One region of the Paenibacillus sp. FSL R5-0473 genome, then DNA from elsewhere that is predicted to be linked to it. Evidence: a T-box and tRNA genes for the amino acid it is inferred to sense, from the RefSeq annotation. Region 1 holds a T-box; the other holds one or more tRNA genes.
The links. A T-box is a leader RNA that pairs with one kind of tRNA and senses whether it is charged. The one in region 1 lies ahead of MKY28_RS02260 (valine--tRNA ligase), so its partner is inferred to be a tRNA-Val.

Region 1 (8,735 bases):
AGTCGTGGCCTTGATCATCATGGGTATTGGACAGATCACGACGCTCTTCCTCCGGATTATCGGTATGATTAACATAACCGTAACCGGAACGGTTCCCAAAATAACGGGCCTCATCCAAGTTCAAGTTCGAATCATGGCTCACCCGCTCGTCAGGTTCAGGTACAGTAGAGCTTGTCAGCACCGTCTCTCCCCAGTCTCCGGGGATATCCTCAGGCGTCCATGATGGGGTTGTATCCATCTGCTTAGGCGTTAGCGGTTGATTATGCGGTAATTCTTCACTTAACGTCACCAATGGACTGGACGCAGATATCCTCTTGTTTTCAGGCTTGTCCGACTCATGATCCCCGAAGCGAAACGTCATTCTAGCATTGCTCACCCGTACCCTCTCCTTTGTCCCATTTATATAAGCTATATGCAGAGACTGGAGAATAAATTCCATATAACGCAAAAAACGCCTGCTTCGTATCGAAGACAGGCGATTTCTCAATTGATCTATTTCAAACCTTTGGCAAGTGTATCGCCGACTTTCCAAATATCACCTGCGCCCATCGTAATCACAAGATCTCCTGGCTGCAGACGATGTTGCAGATCAGCTACCACTTCTTCTTTTGTAGGAAGGTAACGTGCAGAAGCATTACTGTTTTGAACGATCAGTTCAACCAGTCGGGCTGAGGTTACCCCTTCGATCTGTTTTTCGCCCGCAGGAGAATAGATGTCCGTAATAAGCACCTCATCCGCTTCCGCGAAAGCACGACTGAACGCATCCAGCAGGAAGAACGTCCGCGTATAACGCTGTGGCTGGAATACCGCAATAATGCGTTTGCCCGTTGCTTTGGCGGCACTAATGGTAGCTTCAATCTCAGTCGGGTGATGAGCATAATCATCGATGATCAGCATATCGCGCGCCTCGCCCAATACCTGGAATCTGCGTTTGGCTCCGTGGAATTGGATGATGGCTGCTACAATCTTCTCAAATGGAATGCCCGCTTCCAAACAGGTAATCACAGTAGCCATTGCATTATAAACGTTATGCTTACCCGGCACTGATAATTCCACCGTGCCCATAGCAGCACCCTGATGATTCATCGTAAAGGAGATACGGCGATCGCCCAATACAATATCCGTTGCCGTATAATCTGCAGCACGATCAATACCATAGGTTGTAATCCGTGACTTGAGTTCTGGCAAAATCGCTTGAACATTCTCGTCATCAGAACACACAATCGCTGTTCCTTCCGGACGAATCTGGCTCAGGAACTGCACATAAGCCCTTTTGAGCTCCTCAAAATCACTGTTGTAATTCTCCAGATGATCTGCCTCAATATTGGTTACAATACCGAGCCATGGATGGTACTGCAAAAACGAACCATCGCTCTCGTCCGCTTCAGCGACTACCCAGTCGCCTTGACCGGCCTTCGCGTTGGTACCCACATTCATGATTTCTCCGCCAATAATGTATGTCGGATCTGTATCACATTTATCCATAACAAGTGCAATCATGGATGAAGTGGTTGTTTTACCATGAGCCCCAGCTACAGCCACACCTTTACGTTCGTTCAACAAACGTGCAAGCATCTGGGAACGATGCAGAATCGGAATGTTCAGCTCTGCAGCTGCTACCCGTTCCACATTATCAGCAGGCGCTGCCGTAGAGTAGACAACAAGATCTGCTCCAGTGACGTGCTCTGCCGTATGTCCGATATATATTTTCGCTCCCTTGGCTGCCAACTTCTCGGTCAACTCCTGTGAAGCGACATCCGATCCGGTAACGGTGTATCCCATTTCCAACATAACTCTTGCGATGGCACTCATGCCATATCCGCCAATCCCTATAAAATGAACGTGTTCCGATGTATTTAACAAAACTTTCACCAACCTTTTTCAGAATCGGTTTGATGCAAAAGGGCTGCCCGCACATCCGCAATCAGGTACAGTGTGCCGGAGACCACCCCCAGATCTTCCGCTTCCGTCCGTGACTTCAATAGATCAAGTGCCTTTGCCCATTCGGGCTCGACGATGATTTCCAGTTCCTGCTTCGCAATGGCGGGACGTACCCGTTCGACAATCTGCAGCAATTCGGCTGCATCCATTTTGCGTCGGAAATCTGGCTCGGTCAGGATCAGCGTATCCACTAGTGGCAGTATATGCTGCAAATACGCTTCGTGATGCTTATTTGCCAACATACCCATCATCAAAATTAACTTGTTGTGCGGATAGACATCCATAATGCTCTTGGCCAGTGACTCTGCCCCTTCCGGATTATGTGCTCCATCTAGCACAATTCGGGGTTCATCGACGACTTTTTCGAATCTTCCTGCCCAGAAAGCATTCTCCAGTCCAAGTACAATATCGTTGTCATCCAGCATAAATGCCATGTATTGTCTAAGCAATTCAAGCACCATAAGTGCGGCCGCTGCATTGTCACATTGATGTGAGCCCTGCATGCGTATGCGAACGTCCAGATCACGGAACGGGCCTGTAAAATGAAAAGATTGTCCGTTCTCATTGCTGTCCAGTCTATGATAAGAGAATTGATCTCCAGCCAAATACACGCTTGATTGAAGCTGCTGTGCTTTCTCCTGAATCACCTTCACAGCTTCGGGTTGAGTCGCGCAAGTCACAACGGGTACTCCCGGCTTGATAATACCTGCCTTTTCTCCAGCAATCTGCTCAATCGTATCTCCAAGCACATCCGTATGATCCATACCAATGTTCGTGATGACGGACACAACAGGTGCGACAATATTCGTTACGTCCATCCTTCCCCCTAGCCCCGTCTCCCATACCACAACGTCAGGGTAACACTCCTCTGCATAGTACAGAAGCGCCAGAGCCGTGGACACCTCAAACATCGTGGGTGATCCAAGCGGAGTGGAGGCCATTTCCATGACCAGTGGATGTAATCGGTTCGAGAGCTTAAGCAGGATTTCTTCAGGAATATCCTCACCGTTGTATTGAAAACGGTTTGTAAACTTGGTGATATAAGGCGACGTAAAGGTACCCACATCATATCCAGCCTGAAGAAGCACTGACGTCAAAAAAGCGCAAGTCGAACCTTTGCCGTTCGTTCCCGCGACATGAATAAATTTGAGACGTTGGTGTGGATTGCCTAACATGGACATCAGACTCTCGATTCGTTCCAATCCAGGTCGGATGCCAAAAGGAATAAGGCCATTGATCCAGTCCACGGCCTCGTTGTACGTAAGTAAAGGAGCTGCTGCATCTGTCCCGTCTAATTCCGTCATCTGATTCACCTTCGGTCCCGAGTTTGAGTGAAAAAAGCGGCCGGATGGCATAATGGCTCTCCATCCGACCCACATATATTAACCTTTAAGTTCCTTGATTCGTGCAATCACTTTATCCCGTTTATCGGAATAATCTGCTTGTTTGGCGCGCTCTTCCTCAATAACTTTGGCAGGAGCTTTGGCTACAAAGCCTTCGTTCGCCAGCTTTTTCTCTACACGGAGAACTTCGCCCTCAAGGTTCTCCAACTCTTTCTCCAAACGAGCCACTTCCTGCTCGATATCAATAAGACCTGCGAGCGGCAAGTATAGTTCTGCCCCCGTAATGATCGCAGTCATTGCCTTATCCGGTGAGTTTAAATCCAGCCCACTATCGAACTCGGACGTATTACAGAAACGTTTGATGTAGTGACTGTTACGCGCAATGATGCTGGACGTCTCCGCACTATTTGCTTTGACCATCAACTCGATCTTTTTGCTCATCGGCACATTCACTTCTGCACGAATGTTTCGCACTGCACGAATGGTATCCATAAGCAGGTTCATCTCGGCAACAGCCTCTGGGTTCTCAAGAGCAGGATCATATACCGGCCATGATGCCAGCGTAATGGTCTCACCTTCATGCGGCAGATGCTGCCAGATCTCTTCGGAGATGTATGGCATAAACGGATGAATCAGGCGCATGGTCTGATCCAGCACATAAGCAAGCACGGATTGTGTTTTCTTCTTGGCAACCGGATCTTCCCCATAGAAGGACAGCTTAGCAAACTCAATGTACCAGTCACACAGGTCATCCCAGATAAAGTTATACAACACACGACCCGTTTCCCCAAATTCATACGCTTCGATTAGACGCGTAATATCGCGGGAAGTTTCGTTCAGACGGTGCAAAATCCAATAATCGGCTGTACCAAGCTCTCCGCTAATGTCACGTTCCTCATAGGTGAATCCTTCCAGATTCATCAATGCAAAGCGCGAAGCATTCCAGATCTTGTTGGCAAAGTTACGAGCCTGCTCCACTCGTTCCCAACGGAAACGCAGATCCTGACCTGGGGTGCTGCTGGTTGAGATCATGTAACGCATTGCATCTGCGCCGTATTTCTCAATCACATCCAGCGGATCTACACCGTTGCCCAGTGATTTGGACATTTTGCGTCCATCTGCATCACGAACAAGACCATGCATCAGCACATCCTTGAACGGAATCTCATCGGTGAATTCCAATGCAGTGAAAATCATACGTGCAACCCAGAAATATATGATGTCATACCCTGTCACAAGTACACTTGTCGGATAATAACGTTTCAGGTCTTCCGTATCTTCCGGCCAACCTAGTGTGGAGAATGGCCATAAGCCGGAGCTAAACCAAGTATCGAGTACGTCTTCGTCCTGTCTGAGCTTGCGTCCAGCATACTCTGGCAGCGTTGTTGGATCTTCAGCAGATACGATGATTTCACCTGTTTCTTCATCATACCAGGCAGGTATACGATGTCCCCACCACAGTTGACGGGAAATACACCAGTCACGAACGTTTTCGATCCAGTTCAGATAGGTTTTCTCAAAACGATCTGGAACAAAATTAACCCCTTCGCCGCTCTGTTGTTTCTTAATCGCTCTCTCTGCAAGTGGCTTCATCTCAACGAACCACTGTGTAGACAGATATGGCTCAACAACAGCTCCGGTACGTTCACTGTGTCCAACCTGATGCGTGTGATCCTCGATATTGATCAATACGCCCTGCTCTTTCAAGTCAGCAACAATCTGCTTGCGGCAGTCACTGCGATCCAGTCCTTGATACTTTCCTGCCTCAGCATTCATTGTACCGCTCTCATCCATTACCGTAATCTGAGGAAGATCATGACGAAGACCTACTTCAAAGTCATTTGGATCATGCGCAGGTGTGATTTTAACTGCACCACTTCCAAACTCTTTATCCACATAATCATCAGCGATAATTGGAATTTCGCGTCCAATGATAGGCAGTACAAGTACTTTACCAATCATATCTGCATAACGCTCATCTTTCGGATGAACAGCAACCGCTGTATCACCCAGCATCGTTTCAGGACGCGTTGTTGCCACTGTAACGTAGCCACTTCCGTCTTTGAGCGGGTACCGCAGATGGTACAGGTGACCCTGAACCTCTTTATATTCAACCTCAATGTCGGACAGAGCTGTCCGGTTCACCGGGTCCCAGTTAATGATGCGTTTGCCTCGGTAAATAAGGCCTTTTTCATACAGTTGAACAAATACTTTGCGAACCGCTTGGGACAGACCTTCATCCAGCGTAAAACGTTCACGTGAGTAATCAAGCGACAATCCCATTTTGCCCCATTGCTGACGAATGGTAGTGGCATATTGATCTTTCCAGTCCCATACTTTCTCCAGAAACTTGTCACGTCCCAGATCATAACGAGTCAGACCTTCTTCACGCAGCTTCTGCTCCACTTTGGTTTGAGTAGCAATACCTGCATGGTCGGAACCCGGAAGCCACAGTGCGTCATAACCTTGCATCCGTTTGGTGCGGATCAGAATATCCTGCAGTGTAAAATCGAGCGCATGCCCAATGTGCAGCATCCCTGTCACATTTGGGGGTGGAATTACAATCGTATACGGCTCGGCATCTTTACGTTGACCGGCTTTGAAATATCCACGTTCCATCCAGGTGGAGTACCATTTATCCTCTGCCGCCTTAGGATCGTAAGTGGTCGGCATTTCTGTTGTAGCTGATTTTTTTTCCTCAGACATGTGTCATTCCTCCGTTACTTCATCATCTTCGCCAAAAAAAAACAAAAAAACCTTTCATCCATCAAAGGACGAAAGGTTAGCTTTCGCGGTACCACCTTTGTTTCACGCCTACAGCAAGATAGACTTCACCCTCTGTACATGACGTGACACTTCAAGCAGATAACGGCTGCTACCGGCCCATCCTACCTCAGTAATAAATGACGATAGATCTCATTCATCCCTTGTATTCAAACAGGCAACTCCCGGGCGACTTCGATCAGTTGGTTCCTGCGGAATCTCACAGCGTTGCAATTCCACTCTCTGAAAGGTCATACTGTCTACTACTCCCGTTCCACGTTGTTCTTCAAAAAACCTACACACATCATACCTTGCTCGTGCGCGATAGTCAACCTGACAACAGCGGATAAAGAGCGCTGGAATGCAGGTTTAGGACGAATCATGCAAAAACCCGCAATCCTCAAGGGGATCACGGGTCGTAACGAAGGCTTTAACTACGGATTAAGGGATGTACAATATCTGACCTTCTTCCACAACCTGCTCAGATAATCGGTTATACAACTGAAGTTCCCTCGTGCTCAATTGATATCGATCTGCAATGGCATCCAGTGTATCTTCTCGCTGAACGATGCAAAGTTTCACCTTGCGGAACGGGGTCTGGTCCACGATCGTTCCCAGGAACAGGTTCTTCCATTCCACATCATCAGCTGGATAAGTTTCTTCCTGTACCACACCCGCAGGAACCTCATCGCCTCGCTCCACTTCAGCATCGCGTGCCGCTCTGCCCGAGGATAACAAGGAAGAGATACCTACGCCCTCTTCTTGCCGTGGTGCGGATTCTTTTTTGCTGCCAAAAGCAACCTTCAGCTCCGGCTTGTCTTCCGTCTCAGCCACAGGTTCAGGAACAAATGCTTCGTTCTGTACAAACTCGTCTACCCCAGTCGCTTCAAAAGACGGTCGGTCTTCCTCAGCGTTGCCTGGTTCGGACGAAGCAAATACACCTTGCCAGTTCTCCGCCTGTGATTCAACCGGAACATCGGCAACTGCCTGATTCTCCTGCTGAGGTACAGATCTCGCTGATTCGAAGTGCCATACCTCTGGTGCGTCCGGTACATCCGGTGCTGCCAACTCATTAGATGATTGAGCTGCAGGCTCTGAGACTGCTTGATCTCCACCTCTCGAGTTCGCAGGTAATACATCCACGGAAGGCTCGGACCAACCCGAAGACTCATCTTCCAGAGGCAGCAATGGTTCCGACTCAGGGTAAGAAGCTAATCGATCTGCAGTCTCTGCCATAAATGACGAGATCGGAGAAGGTTCGCTGTATTGCTCATGAGATGCCAATTCATCTCCATTCGCTGTCAGAGATGCAGGATCTTCGTTTGCATCAGGTTGTCTGTTTTCGTTAGCGTACTCCGCACTTTGCTCCTCGGACTGAAGTGGCTCGACCGAAGACGAATCCGCATATTCTTGCTGCCATTCTTCGCTATTCCTTAATGTCTCTTCCCTTGTGGACAGGTCAGCGAATTCCGGAGCACCATAGGCAAGTTCTGCTGCATTCGCAAGTCTCTCTTCCTCACTCCGCTGGAGCAGGTACTCTTGTGCAAATGTGTTGGGATCGCTACCTGCCTGTGCTGCTTCATCGGAACGGTTGGATTGCTGAGCATCAGGTGAATGAACAACTGTAAACTCATCTGCTGACCACACTTGTGGCTCTTCAACAGGAAAACCTTCGATACCTCGTAGCGACAACACGCCTGTAATGTTCAGACTGCGATTGGATAACAGATCCACGTCAAAATTTTCGATCTCGATGGAAATATCCTCAATCGATCTGACCCGGTTCAGCGGCACTGTGATCTCCACGGGAATGAAATGTTTGAGCTCCTCTGAAGCCTCATTTTCTCCTCTGTACGCACCTGTAAGTAAAAGATGCCCTCTTAATGTGGCATGATCATCCTGCCCTATGACTTGAATGCGTGGGTATAGTTCAATCTCCTCCAATTCCTCAATCGCAGGAACTCCCTCAGACAAATGAACGCGCTCATAAATATCGAACCGCAAACCATAAGGTTGATTCAACAAAGGTGGCGTCCTCCTTTCGGCATATGTTCACCATGATCCTTCTCATGGGACTGATCCATGGTCCAAATCCTTCGTTACCCCATCTATATGCCTTGAATGAGAGGAGCATGCCACCTTTTGAAAAACCTTGCTATATATGTTCACCTCATGATTATTTACACTGTCACTCCAATGACAGAACAACCTTCTGATCGCTGTTATCCCCAGATTTTTTTCATTCCTTTTTATAAAGGGAAAATCCGGGGATAGCTTATGCTTCCGAAGCAGCTTTCTTTCAGAAAGCTTTTAGGCGAACGCTTTGCTTCTTCTGGTTGTTTCTGTCCTCTCTGTTTTCGTGTAAATAGTTAGTCGAACTTATATAGTGTATTAATAATTTTGACGCTCTCGCTCTGCCAATTGTGTGAAGTCGGATGGCCAAGGGTCGTTCACTTCAATCATCGCTCCGGTTAACGGATGACTAAACTTAAGCATCTCTCCGTGAAGTGCTTGTCGTCCAATGGCATCCGCTCTACCTCCATACAACGCATCACCAATAAGCGGATGTCCCGCGTAACTCAGGTGTACACGAATTTGGTGTGTGCGTCCTGTATCCAGCTTTAATCGTACAAGGGTTGCTTGTTCCCACACTTCGACGATCTCCACATGAGTAACAGCTTCCTGTCC
Region 2 (8,735 bases), 760 kb from region 1:
TGATCCTTCATATTAATCCCTCCTATTGTTTTCTCACGATAAGTATATTCATGAAGTTACCTTTCTGTTAAAGCATCATACCCATTTTAAGGCCTAATATTCCAAGACTGGTTTGCAAAACAACATAAAATTTTATCCCCTTTTAGACTTTTTGAAGGTTATATCTTTTCTATGGAGGGGAGTGAGTTGTGCAACCATCGGTTTGCTTTTGTTAAAATGACTAAACAGGCTAACCAATAACAATTGGCTAACCTGTTTAGAGGAAGAAACTGCAAAACCAATTACTTATTACTTATTACTTATTACTCCGCAAAAAGTGAAGATATGGGATTCACAACTTTTTTATTGGATTTCTCCTTGCCTTGGTTATCCAATACATAGTACTGGTAAAAGTCGTTAGTGAATCCGATAGACTCCTGTATTTTCAGCTTAAAAGCTTCAAATGCCTCATCACTCAGATGATCCTCATTCCAGAAATAATGAAGCATCAATCGATTCTGGTTATAGGGATGTTTGATAACATATGCACCAGCCGTGAGAGGTTGATTCATGGTATTTTTCCAAGGAAAACCCGTCTGTTTCGTTCGATCAATAATGTTGAATTTTAAAGCCTGCACCAATCCGTTTGACTTGGCATTGCCAATAACAATAAGGTTGCTGTTGCCGATCTCTTTTTTCATCTTTTGCTTCAGTTCCTTGCGATCCCTTATAATGTCGTATTTCATACCAGTCATATCAAGGAATCCGGTCAACTGATTAACCATATCTTCCTGCTGTTTAGTTGCAAGCTTACTCACCTGATCGCTGAGCACAATGGTTAATTCCTCGCCTTGAAGGGCTTTGTCCATCAATCGATTCATCACTTCATAAGGCAGATTAGGAACCATACCCATGACAGCCTGATATTGCACTTGTAAGACATCATGCACATAGGCGGCGGTCTCTTCCTGTGATAATTGGTATTCCGGCTTTAAGACAAAATCAGGCTGATATAGGGCCATCTGCATTTCTGAACGTATTTCTTTACCAAGCACATCTTCAATGGTTTGAAGCAGCCCCTCTACCGTTGCATTTTGGTACACGTAGCGTTTGAAATATGTCCTCATCAACTCGTCAAATTTCTCTTCACCGACGGAACGGTAAAGCTGATAGATCGCTTGTCGCCCCTTCTGATAATATACCAAACTTGCCAAATCCCCAGCTTCATCGTTTGTTGACGCAATCGCCATATCTACGGGCGCAGTATCAAACTGTATGGATCTGAATCCATTTAGCTTGTCTCCCTGTTTCTCGGCAAAATACACCATGGAGAAATCAGCAAAGCCTTCATCCAGGAAGGATTCTGTCTCCGAGTTATTACCGATCAATGCATGGAACCACTGATGCGCTATTTCATGAACAAATGTTGTGTCTTCTTCTGGAACCGCACCATCTTGAATCTGTCCCATCTGGATGAGCCTCGCATACTCCACGGCAACGCCTTGTACATACGTCTCGACAATTCGGAACTCTGGATAGGGATACTTCCCATACTTGTCACTATAGAAATCGATGACCTTGAATGCCTGATTAATGTACCGGTCAATTATCTTTTTCTTGGATGGGTCATCGTTGAAATAATAATACTCCACCGTCAGACCGTTACGGGTAACGCGTTCCACTTGAAGATTAGGACTTGCAAAGAAAACAAACTCCCTCGTATTCTCGGCTACAGCAGACACAATCTTACGACCATGTTCTGTACTGTTTTGAGTGGTGATCGTGCCCGGCATGGCTACTTGATACTTATCAGGAACATTTAATTGAACTTCAAAGTCCGATGAGGTGTAATAATCGCTCTCAAATGTTCGACTATACGGTGCCTTGTTCCATTGATGCTTTACCTCGTCGTATACAGACATCACCGGGAACCAGTGTGCACCATTGATCATGTCCTTGTAGTAGGAAACTCGCTGTGAGCCATAGGGTATATTCAACTGAAACTCCAGTTGGAATGATACCGATTCACCTGGTTGTACGGGCTTCTTCAACTGCACGGTCAACGCTTGGTTTTCCTTATGGAAGTCCAGCGATTGGCTATCTGCGCTTACAGCCTGAATATCGATGCCACCCAGAAAGTCCTCCGCTGTCTTCTCCGGGTGATCTTCACTAATCTTCTCATTATGCTGTTGGTACATGCTCGCCTGTGTAGACTTGGAGAGGTTTGCATCAGCATATGTATGAAGAACCAGCTGCTGGAGTGCATCCTTGCTTGTGTTGCGGTACGTTACCTTCTCGCTCCCCTGGATCGTCATGTCCTTCTCATTTAATCGAGCCTGGATCTGGTATTGAATCGGGGTCTGCTCTAGAGAGTCTTTCTGTGTATTATATATCTTCGAAGATACAGGTGCTGGGTCTGCTTCCGCGGCAACAACCCCCATGTTGGCAAGTGGGCTTGCTGCCAGTATTAAAGCCAGTGTACCCGCGATCCCTACTCTGGCTAACTTTGATGTAAATGGACTTGAATAATTCATAAGTTCTCTCCTTCTCCTGTTCTATGTTGACCTCATGACCAAGTATAGAAGACGAACCTTACGATGAATTTATGTTTTATTTAAGTTTTGTTTAAAAAGAGGAAGAGAAACTGTGCCATTAAATTTATTATCAACAAAAACCACCTACACATATTATTGGAGGTAGCCATATTATTATATAAAAAAAACAACTCCTCTTGAGATATAATTCTCAAAAGAAGTTGTTTTAATTTTTCATATAGGACGAGTGGGGATCGAACCCACGACCCTTACCCTGTCAAGATAATGCTCTCCCGCTGAGCTATCGCCCTGTAATAATTATGATGTATCAATCACGGTCGTACTACTAAATTTAACTGAGCTAACAGATCATGATATATAATTGTTTCCCAATCAAGTAACAGTATCATATCAAGTAACCGTGTTCATTGTCAATGATTTATTTGGTTATAATTCACCCGAAATGGTGCACAATAAAGGAAAGATTACCATTTCAACACGAGGTGAATTCCCTATGAGAAACTTAACAAAACGGTCAAAATCCAATAAATATACATTTACCAAATGCTTCTTTCTCTTTGCTGGGCTTATGATTCTCATTACAACCGTTACTGGTTGCGGCTTAGAGAGGGATGAACATACAGTTCAATTCCAACAATTACAACAGCCCAATGAAAATGGTGAATCTCTGCCCGTCTGGCTGGACGTATACTCCAAATCTGTAATTCAAGATGTGTATTCTCCGCGAGGAAGCAGTGAAGTCTTGCCGTGAAGGTTAACAGGTGAATTACTCATCTTCATCCCACTTGCGTGAGTATGCTTTCTTCGTAACGTAATACAACAGAGTAATCATTCCCGCCGACATTAGCAATGTAATTACCATGATGCCTGTCATGCCCATCACTACCCCCTCCTCTCCCAATATGTTCCAGACTTCACTATACAGGAAAAACATTTTTTTGTATAATTCAGTCTGATATGTCGCGCAAGAGCAGAAAGAAGGAATGGAATTGGCAGCTGAGATTAGTTATGTATCAACAGAAGAACAACTGGAGCAAGCCCTGGGAATTCGCCATCACGTATTTGTTATCGAGCAACAGGTGCCTGCCGAGATTGAGATTGATCAATATGATGTCATCAGTCCGGATGTGCATCATGTATTGTTAAGTACGGATGGCCAAGCTGTAGCCACAGGACGTCTGATCTATTACAGCAAGGATACAGCCAAAATGCAGCGAATCGCAGTGCTTGAATCTCATCGTTCATTTGGTTATGGACGTGTGCTTCTGCTCGCGATGGAGGAGCTGGCACGTGAACTCGGCTTATCCTATTCTGTACTGGATGCGCAGTGTCAGGCACAGAAATTCTATGAAAAACTGGGTTATGAAGTGATTTCGGAAGAACCTTTTTATGATGCAGATATTCTGCATGTTCGTATGAGAAAGAGCTTGTAAAACCTCGACGTTGGCAGCTCTTATCAGCATATGATGCATACTTCCGAGGAAATCGGATAGGCTAATCAGGTAGACAGATTCCTATCTCGTCATATAAGGAGAGTGTGACATCATGGATCAAACAACACGCGAGAGTTTCACAGCCGTACAGAAAAATGGCGACGGTGACCTGACAGCATTTCAGACTTCAGCAGGACGCGTACTGGATTATCAGCAGGCACTTGCAGAAGTAAAAGCTGGCGCTATTGCCGGTGTGAATGTATTTAAAGGCAAGGATGGCGAAATGTACATTCGCGGAGATGCCGACGGTGACCCAACCAACAACCTGGACCAACTTCCCCATTTCTAAAATAGATGCACATGTCGTACATGTGACACAGTAAGCGCCGATCCGGATATCCGGGTTGGCGTTTTCTTATTATGATTAGTAGTCCGTAAAATATTTTACGGAATCACCGGAAGGTTGGCTTTTGCGAATCGGCTGTTGTACCTGTTCCCATGCCTGCAAAATCTGTATCCCTTCAAGAGTAGACCGGTTCTCCCACGCGATGTGCCCGGTGCGTTCAAGCTCCAGCAATGACTCATGAATGTAAGCTTTGCTTCGTCCCGTCTTGTTCTCGAGTTCATCCATACGCGGCAGCCTGCGCCGTTGTCCTGCATAGTTCACCATAATACGCAAAATCTTGCGTTCAAAGTCGTTCAGCATACTTTACCTCCCCATTCAGATCGGTAACAGGACGCCATGCCAGAATACCTTGCTCCAGAAATGTTCTAGGCGAACCTTCTTTTCCCGCTGATGCTCTAATCATCCCGCCACGTACACTGTTAATTCGAATCTGTCGCTGCGTAATCTGCCCTGCACGATCCATGTAGACAAGCTCCACCATCTGGCCAATATATTTCCCTAGCATAATCATCCCTCCGATAAGAACGTTTGTTTGTATTTCATATTATATGCGAACATAAGTTCTTTATTCAATAGTAAAAAAAGGATTTTGTAAAATAAAAAAAACCAGACTTTCACCTTAATGATTAAGGCAGTCTGGTTCAACCCATAGTATAGCTAATATGAAAACATGGCTTGTAATGACCAAGTCCAGCGGATCAGTGTCGATCCGATTCGGAAAATTGTACTTTCTTTAATTGCTGTGTAGATGGATTAAAATCAACATTTACATAGACTGCGAATTGCTTGCCGTCTTTCGCACGAACCCATAGCTTGAACTGTTCCCGTGATTGATCTGCTGTTAGAGAGGTGCGACCGATATGCTTATAGTCCAAAATATCCACATTATACTTGGTCTGTGTTTCTTTGACCGCAATAATTCCCCACTTCGCATAATCAGGGATGGCGGCGCCTGTGCCTGATGTAATTCCGGCTAAACTCAGAACTACCGACATGACGGTAACGATGAGCATTCTCATTTCACTCACTCCTTGGGACAATATGTTTCTGTTATATTGCCCGTCCGGGTTTCATTTTACACGAATAAACGAAAGATCCAGGCCAGTGGCCGTAGGGAAAAAGGAACCACATGAACAAGTCGGTCAAACGAATCAGGAGGCTCCGTCCGGAAACTCATTCCCCAGTCACCCGAGAAAAAGTGTTGTTGTGTCTTCGGCTCCTCAGGACGATCCAACCCGTATTTCTTTTCAATTAACTGCCGTATTTCTTCATCCACCTGAACCTCATTCGTAACGACATATGCTGTGGCAGGCTCGCTGCTTATGTACATAAGCATCATTAGAAACATCACAATCCCAACTATTTGTATCCAAAGCTTGTTCATCTCTTACTCCTTTATGGATTCATGACTCTCTTCTCTTATACGTGAAGACTCGTTTGAATGTTTGATTATACATAAATTTGACCGTATTGGAAATAACAAATGGGAGAAGAGTTGAGGCATGCGTTATGCGATGCTTAAGTCCCATTCGGTTGATTTTTTGTTTAAAAAACCCAATAAACGTGTAATAGGCCATGACAGAGTGACTCCACGATCTGAAACCCTACACGATCTGCAATACCAATATGAGGAGGTTACACCCGAATGTTCAAACGCTTGGATGAAATCCTGATTGAGATTCCCAATGTCGAGAAGCCAGATCCGAATGCTGCGGCAGCCATACAAGAATTACTCGGCGGCAAATTCGGAGAAATGTCAACGTTGAACAACTACCTCTATCAATCATTTAATTTTCGATCCAAAGAAAAGCTGAAGCCCTTCTATGACCTCGTCATGAGTATTACGGCCGAAGAATTGGGTCATGTTGAGCTCGTGTCTCATGGTATTAACAAGTGCCTCAGAGGTTCAACCGAGTACAAAGAACCCGACGATACACCACTAGGTTCCGTAAAAGATGCTCGTCTGTCGTATCACTACCTGGCAGGTGCACAAGGCGCAATGCCTTTTGACTCTATGGGTAATCCATGGACGGGAGCAAACGTCTTCAACAGTGGCAATCTGGTCGAGGATCTGCTGCATAACTTCTTCCTAGAATGTGGCGCTCGTACCCATAAAATGAAAGTATATGAAATGACGGATCACCCGGCAGCCCGGGAAGTGGTTGGTTTCCTGCTGGTACGTGGCGGCGTGCATGTTGTCGCATATGCAAAAGCACTTGAGATTGCAACTGGCGTAAATGTGACCAAGCTGGTTCCTATCCCTTCACTGAACAACAAAGCCTTCAACGAGGCTCGTAAATATGAAGAAAAAGGCGTACACACCAAGCTGTATACCTATAGTGATAAAGATTTCAACACGATCGGCCAGATCTGGAAAGGAACTCACCCCGAAGATGGACAACCTCTGGAAGTCATTCAAGGGATACCTGAAGGATTCCCGATTCCAGAAGCTCCTGCGGTCGAGGAGGAGTTCGCACCAGGTATATCGCAAGAAGACTTCAAGGAAATTGCGCGTCGCCTAAAAATGGCGGGGAATATTGCGGATTAAGGAACAATTTTGTTTAACAGGTTCTTTCCCTATATATATTGTTAACTGTATGTTTAAGTAAAGCCCTCGAACCCTGCTGTTGAATGCAGAGAGGATTGGAGGGCTTTGTTATACTCAATTTTTGATAAAATTTTATGATGCAAAATAAGTATGTTGTATGCACGTCATTTCTTGAGAATTTAGCTGTAAAAGTAAACCTGATCTCTGTTCACATCGTTAAACTTAGTTAAACTCCAACACCGATTCCTCACGCTGACTCATGACTTCAATTAGCATGTTGGCACCCAGACGAAAACCTTGTGCAAACGCTGCTTCCGTATGCATGCCCTCACATCTGCCACACAAGTCAAATAACTTTTCAAGCTCACGGAATTCTTCCTCGCTCAATCGATTCTTCCACTGCTCTGTCAGAGCTGCAATCTGCCGTCCTAACGCTTGGTATTCAGGATGTGTCGGCATCATCATCTCATCCGGTCGAAGTCGTCCATTATATAATGCTTCTAATATCGAATTCATGTGCATCCTCCTGTATATCAATTCGCACCTCACTTGAATGAACGTTCTACACATGGTAGGATATTTATGCAGTCGCTCATTCAAGTGATTGCGGGATAGGAAGCAGCGTGTTCTTCGCGGGACTAGCGCTGCTTCCTTTTTTATTTTTGGAGTTCGTCGTAAATCTTCTCAATCCCTTTGCGAACAATGTCTGATCGATTCGTATTCAGCTTCTCAGCCGAAATATCGAGCTTGTTCATAATTTCCTCGTCGACACGTATCTCAATCGTTCTGCTTTTGGGTTTGTCAGATTTAGGCCGCCCCATCTTTTTGGCGGACATTGCTTCACCTCTTTTTTTGTCCTGACAATAATATAATATTGTCTGGACAAAAAGTCAATGTATTTGTAAAACATACGTTCGTTTTTGTGACAGCAGATTCATAGATAAATGTATAGTCAGTAATCCGTTTGAATGATAAAAAAACAACCTTGAACGGTTAGGCGCTCAAGGTTGTTAGAGTACTATTTCACTCTTCCATTGGCTTTCCATATCTCACCAAGACATGCCAGAGTAATTTTAACTCTTGTAGAACTTCTGTGTAGGTTCCTCTATCGCTCCAATGGCTTGGGTTTCGTTTCAAGTCCATAGCTGCAGAACCAATGATATCTGCATCAATCAAATCACTTTTTGCAATTCTTTTGGCTAATGAAGGCATCGAAGGACCTCGAAAATCCATAGGAACGTCATCAACTAATAGTGTAAAGCCCATGTGCCAGTGCAGATCAATGGAATACTTTAAACAAATCTGCTCTAAGATTCGTCCTGTATGTGTGCCTTTAAATGATGGGTCGGCAACAAGCATATTGACGTCTTCTTTAAGTGAAATGTCACCATGGACCTGAGCTTCGATATAATGGTCCAGATTTCCGTTTGGCTCTTGGTTTGATGGATCTTGGAATGGTTTCTCAAGATTGAAGAGCATATGGTTGATTAACTTTTGAACCGTTAGATTTCTTTCACCAATGGCAAAACCACTATTGAATGCGTCCCTCATGAGAGCAGCCAAAATAAGGTCAAACTCCTCATACGTTCCCTTTTCCTCGGGGTCTTGGTGAGAATCCAAATATGTATACGTGCAACGATGAGAGACCTCAGCGGATAAAATAAAATAACATGATCCAAAACGCGGAGCAGGTCCATCAGGATGTAACATGACATTGAGTGCCCCATACTTGGGTCGTTCGCTATTGGTTGAGCCATTTATTTGGTACGATTCGCCAAACATTTTATTTTCCCAAACGTCACGTTCACCACCTG

Region 2: it encodes a tRNA-Val, which carries the amino acid that the T-box ahead of MKY28_RS02260 (valine--tRNA ligase) is inferred to sense. The anticodon was not compared.

Annotation. Positions count from the first base shown of each region.
Region 1 covers NZ_JBBORL010000001.1:487,381-496,115, reverse strand. The annotation lists gene MKY28_RS02275 (SPOR domain-containing protein) at 1-376, opposite strand, end outside; gene murC (UDP-N-acetylmuramate--L-alanine ligase) at 493-1,812, opposite strand; gene MKY28_RS02265 (bifunctional folylpolyglutamate synthase/dihydrofolate synthase) at 1,869-3,245, opposite strand; gene MKY28_RS02260 (valine--tRNA ligase) at 3,324-5,990, opposite strand; T-box leader at 6,052-6,333, opposite strand; gene MKY28_RS02255 (LysM peptidoglycan-binding domain-containing protein) at 6,489-8,072, opposite strand; gene MKY28_RS02250 (RluA family pseudouridine synthase) at 8,439-8,735, opposite strand, start outside.
Region 2 covers NZ_JBBORL010000001.1:1,242,937-1,251,671, reverse strand. The annotation lists gene MKY28_RS05460 (hypothetical protein) at 1-11, opposite strand, end outside; gene MKY28_RS05455 (M1 family metallopeptidase) at 303-2,513, opposite strand; tRNA gene MKY28_RS05450 (tRNA-Val) at 2,753-2,824, opposite strand; gene MKY28_RS05445 (hypothetical protein) at 3,028-3,285, shown strand; gene MKY28_RS05440 (GNAT family N-acetyltransferase) at 3,524-3,967, shown strand; gene MKY28_RS05435 (DUF3892 domain-containing protein) at 4,080-4,316, shown strand; gene MKY28_RS05430 (hypothetical protein) at 4,392-4,673, opposite strand; gene MKY28_RS05425 (hypothetical protein) at 4,657-4,878, opposite strand; gene MKY28_RS05420 (DUF3889 domain-containing protein) at 5,072-5,392, opposite strand; gene MKY28_RS05415 (hypothetical protein) at 5,449-5,703, opposite strand; gene MKY28_RS05410 (manganese catalase family protein) at 6,019-6,921, shown strand; gene MKY28_RS05405 (DUF6809 family protein) at 7,144-7,437, opposite strand; gene MKY28_RS05400 (ribbon-helix-helix domain-containing protein) at 7,578-7,757, opposite strand; gene MKY28_RS05395 (DUF3626 domain-containing protein) at 7,945-8,735, opposite strand, start outside.